One region of the Burkholderia sp. LMU1-1-1.1 genome, then DNA from elsewhere that is predicted to be linked to it. Evidence: riboswitches for the same ligand, from Rfam matches in the RefSeq annotation. Region 1 holds a riboswitch; each other region holds the start of a gene.
What was found. A riboswitch is a leader RNA that binds a small molecule or an ion and turns the genes downstream of it on or off. The one in region 1 is predicted to bind cobalamin.
Positions count from the first base shown of each region.

Region 2: linked by a shared signal. The riboswitch ahead of MRBLMU1_RS21255 (TonB-dependent receptor domain-containing protein) and the one ahead of MRBLMU1_RS04360 (TonB-dependent receptor) in region 1 are both predicted to bind cobalamin.
Region 3: linked by a shared signal. The riboswitch ahead of MRBLMU1_RS20245 (TonB-dependent receptor) and the one ahead of MRBLMU1_RS04360 (TonB-dependent receptor) in region 1 are both predicted to bind cobalamin.

Region 1 is NZ_JBEGHG010000003.1:171,167-176,794, reverse strand. Features, by position in the region: gene ylqF (ribosome biogenesis GTPase YlqF) at 78-1,028, shown strand; gene MRBLMU1_RS04365 (DODA-type extradiol aromatic ring-opening family dioxygenase) at 1,122-1,928, opposite strand; cobalamin riboswitch at 2,146-2,339, shown strand; gene MRBLMU1_RS04360 (TonB-dependent receptor) at 2,423-4,408, shown strand; gene MRBLMU1_RS04355 (hypothetical protein) at 4,540-4,872, shown strand; gene MRBLMU1_RS04350 (SDR family oxidoreductase) at 4,919-5,628, shown strand, end outside.
Region 2 is NZ_JBEGHG010000026.1:2,304-7,931, forward strand. Features, by position in the region: gene MRBLMU1_RS21240 (adenosylcobinamide-GDP ribazoletransferase) at 1-49, shown strand, start outside; gene MRBLMU1_RS21245 (histidine phosphatase family protein) at 53-595, shown strand; gene MRBLMU1_RS21250 (DUF6445 family protein) at 610-1,368, opposite strand; cobalamin riboswitch at 1,485-1,703, shown strand; gene MRBLMU1_RS21255 (TonB-dependent receptor domain-containing protein) at 1,801-3,687, shown strand; gene MRBLMU1_RS21260 (FecCD family ABC transporter permease) at 3,893-4,915, shown strand; gene MRBLMU1_RS21265 (ABC transporter ATP-binding protein) at 4,917-5,628, shown strand, end outside.
Region 3 is NZ_JBEGHG010000023.1:425,983-431,610, forward strand. Features, by position in the region: gene MRBLMU1_RS20235 (ABC transporter substrate-binding protein) at 1-467, opposite strand, end outside; gene MRBLMU1_RS20240 (cupin-like domain-containing protein) at 585-1,541, opposite strand; gene MRBLMU1_RS20245 (TonB-dependent receptor) at 1,650-3,761, opposite strand; cobalamin riboswitch at 3,928-4,161, opposite strand; gene MRBLMU1_RS20250 (hypothetical protein) at 4,285-5,628, shown strand, end outside.

The sequences.
Region 1 (5,628 bases):
CGACTCATGATATCCGAATCCCGTCCGGGTCAGCAGGTAAAATAGCGGATTGTCAGAACGATTTTGAAGGTCAGAGCATGTCGATACAATGGTACCCGGGGCACATGAACGCCGCCAAGAAGAAGGCGGCGGAGCAGATGGAGAACACCGATCTGGTGATCGAGGTGGTCGACGCGCGCCTGCCGGAGGCCAGCACCAATCCGATGGTGGAGGAGCTGCGCAAGTTCCGCCAGCGTCCGTGCCTGAAGATCCTCAACAAGATCGATCTGGCCGATCCCGCCGCCACGGCGGCGTGGGTAGCGTATTACAACGCGCAGGAGGGCGTGACGGCGTTCGCGATGACGACCAAGAAGCCGGCCGACGTCACGCGCGTGCCGGAACTGGCCAAGCAGCTGGCGCCGCACCGTGGCGTGCCGACCAAGCCGCTGCGCATCATGATCATGGGGATTCCCAACGTCGGCAAGTCGACCCTGATGAACGCGCTGCTCAAGCGCAAAGTGGCCAAGGTCGGCGACGAGCCGGCGGTGACCAAGCAGCAGCAGAAGCTTTATCTGGACAAGAACACCATCCTGGTCGACACGCCCGGCATGCTGTGGCCGAAGATCGCGCTGCCGAGCGACGGCTTGATGCTGGCCGCCAGCCACGCCATCGGTTCGAACGCGCTGATCGAGGAGGAGGTGGCGGTGTTCCTGGCCGACGAGATGCTGAAGTACTATCCGCAGCTGCTGGTGGCGCGCTACGGCTTCAAGGACATCGAAACGTTCGACGGCATCGCGGTGGTGGAGGGCGTGGCGGCCAAGCGCGGCTTCCGGCAGAAGGGCGGCGACCTGGATTTCGAGAAGGCGTCGCACACCTTCCTGGGCGACTACCGCAGCGGCACATTGGGCCGCATTTCGCTCGAGACGCCGGCGTCTCGCAAGGAGCGATTGGATGCATACGCGGTGGAGGCGACCGCCAAGGCGGCCGAAAAAGCCGCGATCGCCGAAGCCAAGGCCGCCGAATACGCCAAGGGCAAACGCGGGACGTAAACAACTTCGTTAGCACCCAACCCGCAGATCCGGGCAGGGGTCGTACCCCACTGGGTACGACCCCGCGTCCGCATCGCGGGTTGACTGTGCGGGTTACCCGAACTTGAAACTACTCACCGCCAGCGCCCCCATAAACGCATCCTCGTGATACGGCACCGCCGCCGGCTCGTCCTCGGCCGCGCCCAGCGCCACCATCAGCGGCAGCAGATGCTCCTCGCGCGGATGCGCCATGCGCGCCGCCGGCGCCTTCTCCCACTCGATCAATGCCGCCGTGCGCTCGGCCGGCGGCAGCGCCATGGCCGCGCGCAGCCAGCCGTCGAACTGATGCGACGCCGCCGCGCCCTGTGCGTTGAACGCCCGCAGATTGTGATAACTCAGGCCGCTGCCGACGATCAGCACACCTTCCTTGCGCAGCGGCGCCAATAGACGGCCCACCTCCAGATGCGTCTTCGGATCGAGTCCGTGCTTGAGCGACAGCTGCACGATCGGCACGTCGGCGTTCGGGTACACCGGGTACATGGCGCTGAAGGTGCCGTGGTCGAATCCACGCTGCTCGTCCAGCTGCGCGGGGTGTCCGCCGGCGTCGAGCAGTTGTTTGATGTGCGCCGCCAGTTCGGGCGCGCCCGGGGCGCTGTATTGCACCTCGTACGTGTGGGGCGGGAAGCCGCCGTAGTCGTACAGCATCGGCGGCTTGGCCGACGACGACAGCATGAAGTCGCGGCCTTCCCAGTGCGAGGTGACGACCAGCACCGCCTTCGGTGTCACGCCCAGTTGGCGCGGGATGTCGCGCAGCGAGGCGTCCAGCTTGGCGTACAGGTGGCCCACCTGGTCCATCATGAATGGCCAGGGACCGCCGCCGTGGGAGAGGAAGTAGGTGGGAAGGGTATGGGGGGTGCTCATGGTGGTGCTCCGGGTATGGTGTTGATATCCATACTATAGGGATGCGGGAGGCTGCGATCAATGCGCGAAATGTAGATAGGTCATATCTATTTCCTGAATCATGGAGGGGCTGGTGGCGGCTCATGGATGGCGGATTACGCCGTTCCGGCTAATCCGCCCTACGTGTCTCCGCGGTGTTCTTGGGCTCCGGGCCGGGGGAGGATGGGGGACCAACCGCGTATAATGCCCGGGTTCTGGTGCCTGCGCATGTGTTCACGTGCGCGGTTAAACGGGAAACACAGGGCCGCTTCCGCACTCCGCGAAGCGGCCAAGGTGTGCTGCCCCCGCAACGGTAACGCCCGCGCCTTGTCGAGATATGCTCCGACGACCGCGCCGGCCAGCCCGGATATCGGCCAGACAGGGGGGAGCGCGCGCCGTCGACCGGCGCGCGGCTTCCGTACACTTCCGACTTGCGGGGACGCAGGCGCGGATGTCTCTTTTGAAAACGATTTGCCATGAATTCCTTCGCGTTTGTTCCGCCTTCGGCGCCACGTTTGCTGGCCGCCGCCGTTTCCCTTTGCTTCATCGCCGCCGCCCTCGCGCCGGCCCCCTCCATCGCGCAAGATGCCGTCGGCGCGCAGGTCGCCCAAGTGCTGGCGCCGGTCGTTATTACCGGCTCCCGCTTCGACGCCGATCCGGCGCTGGCCCCGATCGGCGCCACGGTGATCTCGGCCGAGGACATCCGCCGCGCCGGCGTCAGCGACGTCAATTCGGCGATCCGCAAGATCGGCGGCGTCTATGGCCGTCAAAGCCTGAACGGCAGCCCGGATTTCGATCTCGATCTGCGCGGCTTCGGCACCAACAGCAGCCAGAATATGGTGATCGTCCTCGATGGCGTGCGCCTGTCGGAAAATGAGCTGAGCACCGCCATCCTGTCGACCATTCCGGTCGATACGGTGGACCGCATCGAAATCACGCGTGGCGGCGCCAGCGTGTTGTACGGCGACGGCGCCACCGGTGGCGTGATCAACATCGTCACCAAGAGCCCGGGCAAGAACACCCGACGTGGCAGCGTTTTCGTCGAAGGCGGCCGGTTCAACGCCGGCGAGGCGCGCGTGTCGGCGGCACAGGCCTGGGATGGCTTCGCGGCCGATGCGACCCTGGGCCACCAGCGCACCGACAACTATCGCGACAACAACGAATTCAAGCAAACGCAGTTCAGCGGCGGCGCGCAGTGGTTCAACAACCTGGGCCGCGTGGGCTTCCGCTATGAAGGCGCGCGCCAGGACATGCGCCTGCCAGGTTCGCTGACCGAGGCGCAATTCAACTCCAATCCGCGCCAGGCGGCCACGCCGAATGACCACGGCTCGCTCGACAGCGACCGCTTCACCCTCTTCAGCCAGTACCGCCTGGCCGGCTACGATCTGGCGGCCGACCTGTCGTACCGCAAAAAGACCGTCGATTCGGCTTACTTCTACACTGGCGGGTCGTCAGTCGGCACCAGCGACAGCAAGCAGATTCAGTTCTCGCCGCGCGTACGGCGTCTCGGCGAGATCGGCGGCATGCTCAATGAGGTGGTGGCCGGCGTGGACCTGAGCAAGTGGGAGCGCACCGCCGCCACCGCCGACGCCGAGCAGAGGTCGAAGGCGTTCTATTTGCGCGACGAACTGCGCTTCGACACCGCGCATCAGGGCCGGATTTCGGCGGGCGTGCGGCGCGAGATCTTCGACAAGAACTTTAGCAATCCGGATGGTTTCGCCACCACCGCCTACGACGTCGCACAGGGATTGAACGCCTGGGAACTGCAAGCGAGCTATATGCCGCTTACCGGCGTGACCGTGTTCGGAAAAGCGGGCCAAAGCTATCGGGTCGCCAACGCCGACGAAAACGCGTTCACGCCGGTGATCAATGCCGCGCTGCTGCCGCAGAAGTCGCGCGATCTGGAGCTGGGCGCCAGTTACGCCGACGCCTCGCGCAAGGTGACGGCGCGCGTATTCCGTCATAACTTGAGCAACGAGATCTTCTACGATCCGACGATGTTCGCCAACGTCAACCTCGATCCAACCAAACGCCGGGGCTTCGAACTGGATGCGGAACAGCGCATCGCCACCGACTGGACCGTCAGCGCGCATTACCAGTACGTCGACGCCAAGTTCCGCGAGGGCGCCAACAGCGGCAAGCAGATGGTGCTGGTGCCAGAGAACACGCTGAGCGCGCGACTGAGCTGGACTCCGGCCGATGGCCAATCCGCCGACATCGGCACGCAGTGGGTCGACAGCCAGCGTTACGGCTCGGACTTCGATAACAGCTGCTCGGGCAAAATTCCCGGCTTCGCCACCGTCGACGCCCGCTATGCCCGCAAGTTTGGCCAGTGGGAGTTTGCGCTGTCGGGCCTCAACCTGACGGACAAGCAGTATTACTCGCAGGCGTTTTCCTGTAAGGGCGGTATCTACGCGGCGGACGGCCGCCAGCTCAAGCTGTCGGCCCGCTACGAGTTTTAAGCGGGTTTTAACCCTCAGCCCGGGCGCGAACGGCCACCTCGCGCCTGAAAAGTGGTAATCTCCGCTCGTGGCGTGGTTTGACGTGTCACCCGCCACGCAAAGATGCGCTTTAATTTGGAACGGGTACGAAAATGAAAGAAATTAGCGACGAACGGAAGGCCGCCGAAGGCAAGGTGATGCATCTCTACAAGGAATCGTCACCAGTCATCGAGACGCTGTTCGAGTGGGCGTATATCAACCATGTCGCATGGAGCCTGGTGGTGGTGTTGATGGGCTTTGTCTTCTGGCTGGTGGTCGCCTTGGCCAACGCGGAAAATCAGCGCTATGCGTTGATGACTAAAAAGTGCGAAGACCCGATGTTCAAAGGCGAGATCGACAAGAAGTGCCTGCGGACCGTCGATTCGCGCGACCACTGGTGGCAGCACGTTACTTATGCGCTGAAAAACACCAGTCCGGAGAAGTAACCCAGACCACAAGCCCGCGACAGCGGGCTTTTTTACAAGGCGAGCGATGAAACAGGTGATGGTGGTGACCGGCAGCAGCCGGGGCATAGGCGCGGCGACGGCTTTGATGGCGAGCCGCCGTGGCTACGCCGTCTGCGTCAACTATGTCAGCAACGGCGACGCGGCCGAACAGCTGCGCGCGCAAATCGCCGGCGAGGGTGGCGAGGCGATCGTCGTGCAGGGAGATATGAGCGTGGAGGCCGACGTGCTGCGCCTGTTCGCGACGGTCGACGCGCAACTGGGGCCGATGACGGCGCTGGTCAACAACGTCGGCGTGCTGGAACAACAGTGCCGGCTGACGGAGATGTCGGCCGAGCGGATGCAGCGCGTTTTCACGACCAATATCATGAGCGCCTTCCTGTGCGCCAGGGAGGCGGTCAAGCGCATGTCGACGCGCGGCGGCGGGCAGGGTGGCGGCATCGTCAACGTCTCGTCCGGAGCGGCCCGGCATGGCGGCGCCAACACCTATATCGACTACGCGTCCTCCAAAGGCGCCATCGATGTGATGACCCTGGGCTTGTCCAAGGAGGTGGCCGAGGAGGGTATCCGCGTCAATTGCGTGCGGCCCGGCGTCACCGACACCGAGATCCACGCCAGCGGCGGCATGCCCGATCGCGTGGCGCGGATGGCATCGAGCCTGCCCATGGGGCGCGCCGCCCGGTCGGAGGAAGTCGCCGAGTCCATCCTGTGGTTGCTGTCGCCGCAGTCGTCCTACGT
Region 2 (5,628 bases), on a different contig from region 1:
CTACCTGTGCGTGCTCGCCGGCCTGCACACCGGCGCGCAGTTTTTCTGACCCATGCGGCTGATACTGATCCGCCATCCCCAACCGCTGGTCGATGCGGGCGTCTGCTACGGCAGCACCGATCTGGACGTCGCGCCGGGGGAGCTGGAGCGCACCCTCGCCGCGCTGGCGCCGCGACTGCCCGCGGGTTTGCCCGTATATTCCAGTCCATTGCGCCGCTGCGCGGGACTCGCCGCCTGCCTGTCGGCCACTCCGATCTTCGACGCCCGCCTGGTCGAAATGCACTTCGGCGGCTGGGAGATGCGCGCCTGGGATGACATTCCGCGCGCCGAAATAGACGCCTGGGCCGCCGATATGGTCGACTACCAACCGGGCGGCGGCGAGAGCGTGCTGCGGATGGCCGCGCGCATCGCGGCCTTCCACGCCGACCTCCAGCGCCAGCTGGGCGACGACGGCGGAGCCATCGTCATCTGCCACGCGGGCGCCATGCGTCTGCTGTCCGCCTGCCACGCCGGCCTGGCGCCGCCGGAGATGGCCCTGCAAGCCGCCCGGATTCCACACCATATCGCCTACGGCGCCACTTTGATCCTAGAATAAATCCGGGCCCGGACTCAGCTCGCGGCCATGCGCAGCTTGAAGAAGGCGTTGACCGTCAGCCTGCCGACAGCAGGATCATCGACCAACAAATGGGGTGCCGCGAGATGCCCGGAGTGGAACACCTGGCCGTTATAAAAAATCGCCCTGTTGAACTTGGGTTCAACCGTTAGCACCTTCTCGAAATGCTCGTCCGAGGCGATGGCGAATGTCGGCGGCTTGGTGAGTACCGGTGACTCCCCCGCCTGTTCCATGCGCCTCAATTCGCGCAGCAGCGCGTTGATTTCCGCAGGTGGCAACCTGGGCTTGAAAAAGCTGGTGCCGCCCAGCCGCTCGTCCTTGAACAGATACAGGACCATGGCCCCGACGCCCTCCATCGGCTCCAGATCGTAGGAATCACGATGCGGCATGCGCTGGCCCGGCAACAGCTGCTCCGGACGCCGCGTCGCCAGCGACAGACGGCAGGCGATACCGAGCACCCGGCGCGCTTTGAGCGGCGCACGCGCGTGCAGCAGGAACGCTTCCTGCACGCTGGAGACGAAGCGTCCCGTCAACGGCAATTCCGGTCCGGGATAGTAATTGCCGGCCGAGTCGAGGAACTCTCCGCGCTGGAGCGCCGCGTATTCCACCATCGTTTCGGGTTCCGCCAAAAAGTTATCGACGATGACGACTTGGTGGCCGTCGAAAAGCGGCACCACTTTCACCACCGGACGCGGATTGACCATCGGGCGCAACGTCACCGGAGCGGATGGCGGAACAAGACGAGGGTCGAACATGGGCACTCCAACGACAGCAGGTGAACCACCTGGCAAGGTGGCGATAATGATAGCAAAAAAGCCAGAACCCCTTCACCGATTTATTTTTCGCTAGTTATCAAGTCCCACACCAAACCCGTATAATGACCGGCTTTGGTGCCCGCGCGTCCGTCCGGACGCGCAGTTAAACGGGAAACACGAAGCCGCCCCGCGGCCCACGTGTGCTGCCCCCGCAACGGTAAGCAAGTGTCGCGCGGCGCGCGACAAACCAGCTCTGACAACCACTGTGCTCCGCATGGGAAGGTGAGATGGTCTAACTTGCCAGCCCGGATACCGGCCAAAGCAGGTGGAAGTGGGCGAACCGAATGTGCGCGCGCATCTCTCGGTTTTCCGCTTCTGTTCAATCTGGCCCACGGGGAAGTAGGCCGGTTGCTCCTAACAGAAAAATAAATCATGTCCTTTCCTATCTCCCGCCTGGCACGCCGCCCGGTGGCACTGACCTCGCTGGCACTGGCAATGGCCGCCGCTTTCTCGCACACCGGCGCCTACGCCGACGAGGCGCCCGCCGGCACCGTCGTGGTGACCGCCACCCGCACGCCGCAGGCGCTGGCCGACATCATCAGCGACACCGTCACCATCAAGGCCGAACAGATCGCCGAAGCCGGCGCCGGGTCGGTGGTCGACCTGCTCAAGCGCCAGCGTGGTATCGAAGTGACGCGCAACGGCGGCGCCGGCAGCTCGTCCAACGTCTACATCCGTGGCGCCAACAGCAATCAAAGCATCGTGCTGGTCGACGGCGTGCGTATCGGCTCTTCCACCACCGGCGCGGCCAACTGGAGCGCCATCCCGCTGACCGCGATCGATCATATCGAAATCGTCTACGGTTCACTGAGCTCCCTGTACGGGGCGGACGCCATCGGCGGCGTGATCCAGATCTTCACCAAAAAGGGCCAGGGCGCGCCGGCGGTGACGGCCTTCGCCGGCTACGGCAGCGACAACACGCGCGAAGCCGACGTGACGGTATCGGGCGCCACGGGCGGTGAGCACAGCTTCGGTTACGCGGTCAGCGCCGGCAAGGAAAAGTCGGACGGCTTCTCGAGCGCACGCCCCGGCCTGTCCTCGTACAATCCGGACGACGACGGCTACGACAAGGAAAACGTCTCCGGTCAATTCAGCCTGCAGCTGGCCAAGGGTTACGAGGCCGGCGCGCTTTTCATGCACAGCAAACTCGATTCGCAATACGACAGCGCCAACGCCGGCTCGTACGACGTGCGCAGCAAGAACGTCATCGACACCGCCAGCGTTTACGCCAAGGGACAGCTGACGCCGATGTGGGACAGTCTGCTGCAGTACTCGGAGACCAAGGACAAGGGCGAAAACTACACCAACGCCGGCGCCAGCGGTTATGCGCGCATCAACACCAAGCAAAGCTTTATCACCTGGCAGAACGATCTGCGCATTGGCGCCGATTTGCTGCAACTGCTGTATGAACATCGCAAGGAGGAAGTGCGGACCAACGGCTTCGACCTGCGCGATCCAGAGCGCACCACCAACTCGTTCGCCGCTTCGTACAACGCCCGTCGCGGCGCCAATCTGCTGAGCGCGAGCGTCCGCCGCGACAACACTGCCTACGGTTCGCAGAATACCGGCTCGGTGGGCTACGGCTACAACATCACGCAGGCGCTGCGCGCCACCGCCAGCTACGGCACCAGCTTCCGCGCGCCGACCTACAACGAGTTGTACTTCCCAGGCTATGGCAATCCGGCCAACAAGCCGGAAAAAGGCCGCAACGCCGAAGTCGGCCTGCGCTACGACGACGGCGTCAACGCGTTGAGCGCCGGGTACTACCGCAACCGCTTGACGGATATGCTGGTTAACATCAACCCGTGCCCGTTCGGCCGCACCGGCTATCCGAGCGGCTGCGCCTACAACGTCAATCGCGCGACGCTGGAGGGGATCACGCTGTCGGCCGCCACAAAGCTGGCCGGCATCAACCTCGCCGCCAACGTCGACCTGCAAGACCCGAAAGATGAGACGACCGGAAAACGCCTGCTGCGCCGCGCCAAAAAGCACGGCAACGTGACCGCCGACTATGGCATCGGCGCGCTGAAGGCCGGCGCGGAGCTGGAAGTGTCGGGCGACCGCTATGACGATGCGGCGAATCGCAATCGGCTGGGCGGCTACGGTCTGGTGAACCTGTACGCGACCTACGCCTTCTCGCGCGACTGGTCTGCGCTGGTCCGCTGGAATAACATCGGCGACAAGCGGTATGATCTGGCGCGGAATTACGCCACGCCGGGTTCGAATGTATTTGCGGGCATCCGCTACGGCTATAAATAGGCCTGGGTAAGTTGAAACCCGTGGAGACACGTAGGGCGGATTAGCGCAGCGTAATCGGCCATCGCCGCGCCGCCGACGGCTCATACATGGCCGATTACGCGGTTCCCGCTAATCCGCCCTACCTGTCTCCAGTGTCATCGCTAAGTCTTGCTTAAGCTTGTAATACTGTAATCTGCCAGTGCTTCCCACTCTCTGAAAGTAGTGCATGCATTCTTTCTCACGCAATCTGCAGCAGCGCGCCGCCGTCACCTTGACCGGCCTGGCCCTGTTCGCGTTTGCCAGCCTGGTTTTCTCGGGCATGACCGGTTCGGTCGCGATTCCCCTTTCCGATATCCCCGCAGCGGTCACCGATCTGCTGCATGGCCAGACCTCGACCTTGTCCGCCACCCTGCTCGACCTGCGCCTGAGCCGCGCCATCACCGCCTTCGTCACCGGCGCCGCGCTGTCGCTGGCCGGCGTCATGATGCAAGCGCTGTTGCGCAACCCGCTGGCCGACCCGTATGTCCTGGGCATATCCTCGGGCGCCTCGGTCGGCGCGCTGGCCGCGCTGATGTTCATGTGCGCCGCGTGGATGGTCGACGCGGCGGCCTTCGCCGGCGCGGTGGTCGTGTCGATGACGCTCTACATGCTGGCGCGGCGCGACCTGCGCGGCGGCGCGGCGGCCGAAGGCGGCACCGCCCTGCTGCTGCTGACCGGCGTGATCCTGTCGTCCGCCTGCATGGCGCTGGTCACCCTGATGCTGTCGATCGCGCCGGAGAGCCGCCTGCGCACCATGGTGTTCTGGATGATCGGCGACCTGTCCGGCGCGCCGCTGCGCTGGATGCCGTGGGTGGTGCTGGCCGGGGCGCTGATCTTCGCGCTGCGCAACGCGCGCGCCATGAACGTGATGGCGCTGCACGCGGAGGCCGCCGCCACCCTGGGCATCCGCGTCGGCGCCCTGCGCAAAGGCCTGTTCTTCACCTCGGGGCTGCTGACCGCCAGCGCCGTGACCAGCGCCGGCAGCATCGGCTTCGTCGGCCTGATCGTGCCGCACGCCTGCCGCTTCGCCGTCGGTCCCGACCACCGCTTGCTGATCCCGGCGGCGGCGCTGGCCGGCGGCAGCTATTTGCTGCTGGCCGATACGCTGGCCCGCACCATCATCGCGCCGCAGCAGTTGCCGGTGGGCGTGGTCACGGCCCTGATCGGCGCGCCGGTGTTCCTGTACCAGCTACATCGGCTGCGTAAATAATATGATCAGCACCCACCACCTCTCCCTGAAAATCGGCAAGCGCCAGCTGATCGCGGACCTGAACTGGCTTGTCCAGGACGGCGAATGCTGGAGCGTCATCGGCCGCAACGGCGCCGGCAAAAGCACCCTGCTGCGCACCCTGGCCGGCCTGCGCCCGCCGGACGGCGGCCACGTGGCCATCGGCGGGCGGGCATTGAACGAGTGGCCGCTGGCCGAACTGGCACGCCAGCGCGCCTTCCTGGCGCAGAGCCGCAGCGACGCCTTCGCCTACACCGTGATCGAAACCGTGCTGTCGGCGCGCCATCCCTACCACGACAACCGCTATTGGGAAGGCGGCGAGGACCAGGCAATCGCCATGAAGTCGCTGGAGGCGATGGAGGTGGCCGAACTGGCCGCGCGCGACGTGCGTACGCTGTCCGGCGGCGAACGCCAACGCGTGGCCATCGCCGCCATGCTGGCGCAGGACACGCCGCTGCTGCTGCTCGACGAACCGGCCAACGCGCTCGATCTGGGACACCAGGTCGGTGTCATGAAGCTGCTGTCGCAGCTGTGCCGCGAGCAAGGAAAGACCGCCGTCATGATCGGCCACGACCTGACCCTGGCGCACGGCGTCTCCACCCACGCGCTGCTGCTGATGGGCGACGGCCGCTGGCTGGCCGGCACCACCGCCGACGTGATGCGGGCCGATCTCCTGAGCGAGTACCTGGGCCACC
Region 3 (5,628 bases), on a different contig from region 1:
ATCCAGGTCGACATGTGGATGTCGACCGGCGCCGCGTAAAAATGTCCGTTGACCTTGATGACGTCCAGGATCGGCGCCGGCATCAGCTGGTCCCATTTGTCGCGCAGCGCGATGTCGTCGACGTTGTTGAGCGAGCCCTGGTCGATCAGGTCGCGGAACTGTTTGGTGGTGTTGAACTGGGCGGCCGTCGGCGGGTTGCCGCCGACGATGCGGTTGATCGCCACCGACTTGGCCTGGTCGGCGCCGGCGATCGCCGTATCGGCCCAGACGCCGCCGGCGGCGCGATAGGCGTCGGCGAATTTGCGCACGGCGGCCGACTCGCTGCTCGAGGTCCACCAGTGCATCACTTCCGCCTTCGGTCCGGCCGCCGCAGCGACGGACGCCGTCGGCGCCAACAAGCCCGCCGCCATCAAAGTCGCCACGCCGGTGGCCCGCGCGCGTGCCAGTGCCCCTCTTTGCTTGAACATCCAGTCTCCTTGAACGCCGAAGTGGCCCGGCGCGCCGCTCGCGATTGGAAACGTTACCAATTCACGAACACGAATATATCACCCAATTATTTTGAGTGTCAACGTATTCGGCGTTTGTCAGCCGTCGCTGCGCCGCAGGGACGCGTCGCCATTCAAGGCGAACGGCATCGACCTGGCCCACCGGTTCGAGGATAGCGAGAACGTCAGCGCGCGGACCTGGTGGTACCAGCCGGCCGGCACGTACAACATGTCGCCGGGATTGACGACGCACTCGATCATGGTCGCTTGGCGCGCCAAGGGAAAACGGTCGAAATCGGGCGCCTCGGGATCGAACGGGGAACCAAACAGGATGGCGTTGGCCTCGTTCGGGTACAGGAACTCGTCGTGATGGGGCGGCGACAGGAAAATCCGCTTGGTGCCCCAAATCTGCGCGAAGATATTATCGTCGTAGTCGCAATGCAGCGGCGTCACCGTGCGGGCCGGACCGATCCAGAAACGGGGCGGCCCCATTTTGTCGAAATAAGTCGGCCAGTGGCACATGTTGTTTAATTCGCGCAGCTCCAGATTGCCCAGGTAAGGCGGCAGGTCCTGTGTTTCGACGGCGACCAGGTCGAGATACTCCCCCATCGACATATCCCGCATCGCGCGGTCCGCCGCGAAGGCGGTGTTGATGTAGTCCCCTACCCGCGCGCGCACTTGCACCTCGCTGTAGCGATCGCGCAGCGTTTGCGGCGTCAGCGCGCAAAGCGGCCAGCGGTTGACGATACCGGTGATCAGGAATGGCAGGCCCTGCGCGGCGCGCGCGCGGAACGCCGCCGCATCGAGCGCGCGCAAGCGCGGCACCTCGGAAATTTCAGGCAGCGCGCGTGCGGCGCTCCGTATCGCGTCACGCATTTTCTGGATGGATGTGACGCCGCGAACCTGCGCATCCCTTTGCTCGCGCGCCTGTTTTTTGGCGGCCGCCTCCTCCGGCGAAGCAGGCCGCGAAGCCTGCAACGGCGGCGGCGAGCGCGGGGCGGTCCGCGTCGGTGGCGCCACTGGGCCGCCGGCCGTCGGATTTTTCTCTTTTGACATATGCCTTACCTTGAATTCCGATCACTCACAAGCCGCGCAGCATAACGCATGCCGTTTAAACCGCGCTAGTATGATCGGATCATAAACCCGGCAAGACGATCGCGGACGTTAGAACCGCCAGGCCAGACCGGCGCGCAAGGTGCGCATTTCGCCGGGATGGGTATGGATATCGGCCACCGGCGCCGCCTCGCCGGGCAAGCGCGACTCGTAATAGTAATCGATGTCGCTTACCTTGCGATCCAGCAGATTAAGCACCTCCAAAGTGAGCTTGAGGTTGGCCGCCAGCTTATACCCAAGCTTCATGTTGACCAGCGTGGAAGACGGCGAGCGCACGGAGTCATCCTCCACCAGCGCGCGCTGGCCGAAATACCGCAATCGGACGCCGCCCGACCACGGGCCGGATTCCCCGGACACCCCGACCGAGGCCGTGCGGTTGATCGAACCCGGAATGAAATTCCCCGCCGGATCGTTATCGGTGAAGCGCGCATGCGACCATGCCAGGTTGGCGTCGATGATCCAATCCTTGGCCGGCGTGTAGAAATTGGCCAGCTCGATGCCGTGGCGGCGGCTCGGACGCCCCGCCTCGGTGCTGCCCGCGTCGCCGATAAAAATGAGCTCCGAATCGAGATCGAGCCGCCATGCCGCGAGCGTCGTTTGCAGGCCGGGCACCAGCCCGACCAGGCGCAGCCCCGCCTCCTTGCCAGTGGCCTTGACCAGCGGCGTGGCGCGTTCGATCGGCGCGCCATCGGCATCGACCGCCAGGCCGGTTTTGGGATCGACCGTACCGGTGACGCCGCGCGCGTCGTTGCTGTGGAAGCCGCGTCCCCAATTCAGATACACCTCGGCGTTTTTACCAGGCGTGAAAACGGCGCTGAATTTGGGGCTGGTGATGGACGCGTCGACCTTGCCCGAGTTAGCAGCGGTGTTGCTGTCGACGTCGAACGAATAGCGGTCCGACCGAATGCCGGCCACGGTGCGCAGCCAGGGCGCCCAGGCGATGCTGCTGGACAGGTACACGGCGGCGGCACGCTCCTTGACCTCGTCCTCGCGCACGGTCGACAGGCGCTGGCGCGCCTCGGTCAGATACAGTCCGACCGGCGACAAACGGTCCTGGCGCAGCTGCGCGCCGACCACCGTCTCCGAGGCGAAGGGACCGAGCTTGTTCTGCCAGGCGCGCTCCGCGTTCAGGCCCAGTATCTGGCGGCTCTCGGCCTGGTGGTACTGGTCGCCGTGTTCGGGATCGTCAAGCACGTAGGTGAAATTGCTGAACAGGTCCAGGCGCGACTTGATCAGATAAGCGGCGACCTTGCCGTAGCCGTCGGCATACTGGCGCGTCCACTCGCCGGAGGCGCTGTAACGCGACGTCTCGCCGCCGTCGCTGGGATCGAGCGCGCCATAGCGGCCGATCAAGCCGCTGTCCAGCGCGCGGCGCGGCACCTGGTCGGTCGAATTCCACGACGAATGCATGCCCATCGCGGTCAACCGCACATCGTCGTCGCCGCTGCGCAAACTGTACGACAGCACGCCGTTCACGCGCTTGTAGTCCTCCGGCGTATCCCACGGACCGTCCTGGCCCGCGCGCTCGATCGCATACAGCAGCGTGCCGGCGGCCAGCGGCGTCGAATTCGCCACCAGCACGCGCGTAAAGCGGTTCTGGCCAGCCTCCACGCTCAGCAAACCCTGCTCCATCCGCCGCACATAGTCGAAGGCCGCCGCGCCGGCCGCCGAGAAGTCGCCCTCCTCCGCGTAGTACGTGCCTTTTTTGTATTGGATGGTGCTCACCAGCTCCGGTATCAGGAAGTTCAGGTCCGAATAGCCCTGGCCATGCGCATTGGTCGGCAGGTTCACCGGCATGCCCATCACCGAGGTGCGGAAGTCGGTGCCGTGATCGAGATTGAACCCGCGCGCGAAATACTGGTTGGCCTTGCCGTCGCCGGCGTGCTGGGTCACGATCAGCCCCGGCACCGCTTCGAGCAGCTCGCCGGTGCGCAGCAAGGGACGGTTTTCCAGCTGCTTGGCCGTCACCGTCCCCTGGTTGGCGGAATCGGCCACGCCAAGCGGAATCAGGCTGGCCGACACGCGTACCTGCTGCGGCGCGGCCTGGCTGCCGTCGGCGCTGGTGTCGGCGGCATCGTTGGCGAAGGCCGGCGCGGCCAGCAGGAGCATGGACGGAAGCAGGCGCAGCTTCCATTGGGGCTGGGGGGATTTCTTGTTCTTCATGAGGACTTTCTGTCACGACCGCTGGCGGTCTTTTTTTGAACGGCGCGCATCCCCGCACACCGTGAAAAAAGAAGCGAGCGCCATCAACGACGATCGGACGAAATCGCAAGCCGGCGCCGTGGCGCCGATCCCGCATCCTCCGCAAAACACGACACCTCCCGGCCGCTTGCTTCCATCCGTCTTGGCCGGTATCCGGGCTAACAGGTCGGATCGCCTCGCCTTCCCATGCTCGACGCACAGTGGACTTCAGAGACAACCAGCCGCGCGTTCCGTGGGAACGCGGGCGCCTGTTTTACCGTTGCGGGGACAGCACACGTTTACCGCCGGCATGCCAGCGCGTGTTTCCCGTTTAACTGCGGCCAGGAACCTGGCCGCGAGCACCAAAACGCCGCCATGATACGACGGGCTGGTCACTATGGCAACTTCAGCTCATCAACCGCTTAGTGACGACAGAGCCTGACCGCCTTTCATTTAGCACCGCCTACTGTTACTATAAAGAAATTTTTATTCTTACAATGTTTTTATGTTAAATATTTTGCGCGTGCTCGCATTGGCCTCGGCGTTGTGCAGCGCCCCCGCCTTCGGCGCCAACATCGACGCCCTCTTCCGCGCGAAATGGGTACAAGCGGAAACCAAACATTTCCGGGTGGTGACAGATCAGGACCCCGAAACCGCCCGCCTGATGATCAACGACCTCGAGCACATGCGTCATTTCAGCTCGCGAGCACTAGGCATCGACGCGCTCGATACCGTCGGACCGCTGACCGTGCTGGCCATCGGCAACGCCAATCTGTTCGACAAACTGGGTCTGCCGGAAAGCTACGGCGGTGTGTTCTCCTACGACCTGGAAGGCTTCGCGGCGATCGCCAACGTCAAAGGCTACGTCGGCGACAGCAACATCCCCACCTTCGCCCGCACCGTCTTGCTGCACGAATACCATCACTTCCTGATCCGCATGACGGAGCAGACCGTGGCCTATCCGATGTGGTGCGACGAGGGCATGGCGGAGTATTTCGCCACCTTCCGGTACGACAATACCTCGGTCAGCGTCGGCGACATCGACGAAACGAACAGCCGCGCCGGCGGTCTGTTCAGCGCCAGCGGCGCCATCAGCATCGACAGCGCCGCCTTGTTCAACACCACCAAGCTCGACTACCTCAAGACCACCCGCACCAACAAAATGGAGCTCAACGCGTTTTATGCACGGGCCGGCTTCGCCGTGCACTATTTCAATTCGTCGCCGGAACTGCGCGCCCAGTTGGCGCACTACCTGCGACTGTACAACCTCGGCATCGGCCAGGACCGCGCCGCCCGGCTCGCCTTCAAGCGCAGCTACGCCGAACTGGACAAGGACATCGCCAAGTATCTGCTGCGGCGCATGAGTGTGCGCATCTTCACGGCCACCGACGGGCCGTTCAAATTCCCGCCGGTGGACATCCGGGTGCAAACGCTGGACCAGCCGCGTGTCACGGCCGCGCTGGCCACCGTGCTAACCCGCGTCGGGATGCCGGGCGACACCATCGAAGCGGTGGTGGCAAAAAATCTGCAAGACAATCCCGACAGCGCCCAGGCCCACATCGACCGGTTGCGTTTCTCGCCCAAGGGATACGCTATGTCGAAAGTGACGCCGCTGGTCGAGCGCTTCCCCGGCAATGCGCCGCTGCTCGACATGCTGGGGAACACGTGGCTCAACCACGCCGAAGCGCTGCGCGCCAGCGGCCTGCCGGGATGGCAAGCACAGTTGCTCAAGGCGCGCGAGCAATTCCGCCTCGCCACCAAGGCCGACTTCAGCTATGCGGCCACTTATCGCGGCCTCGGCCGGGTGTACCTCCTCCTCCCCGACGGCGAACCGCTCGACGACGGCATC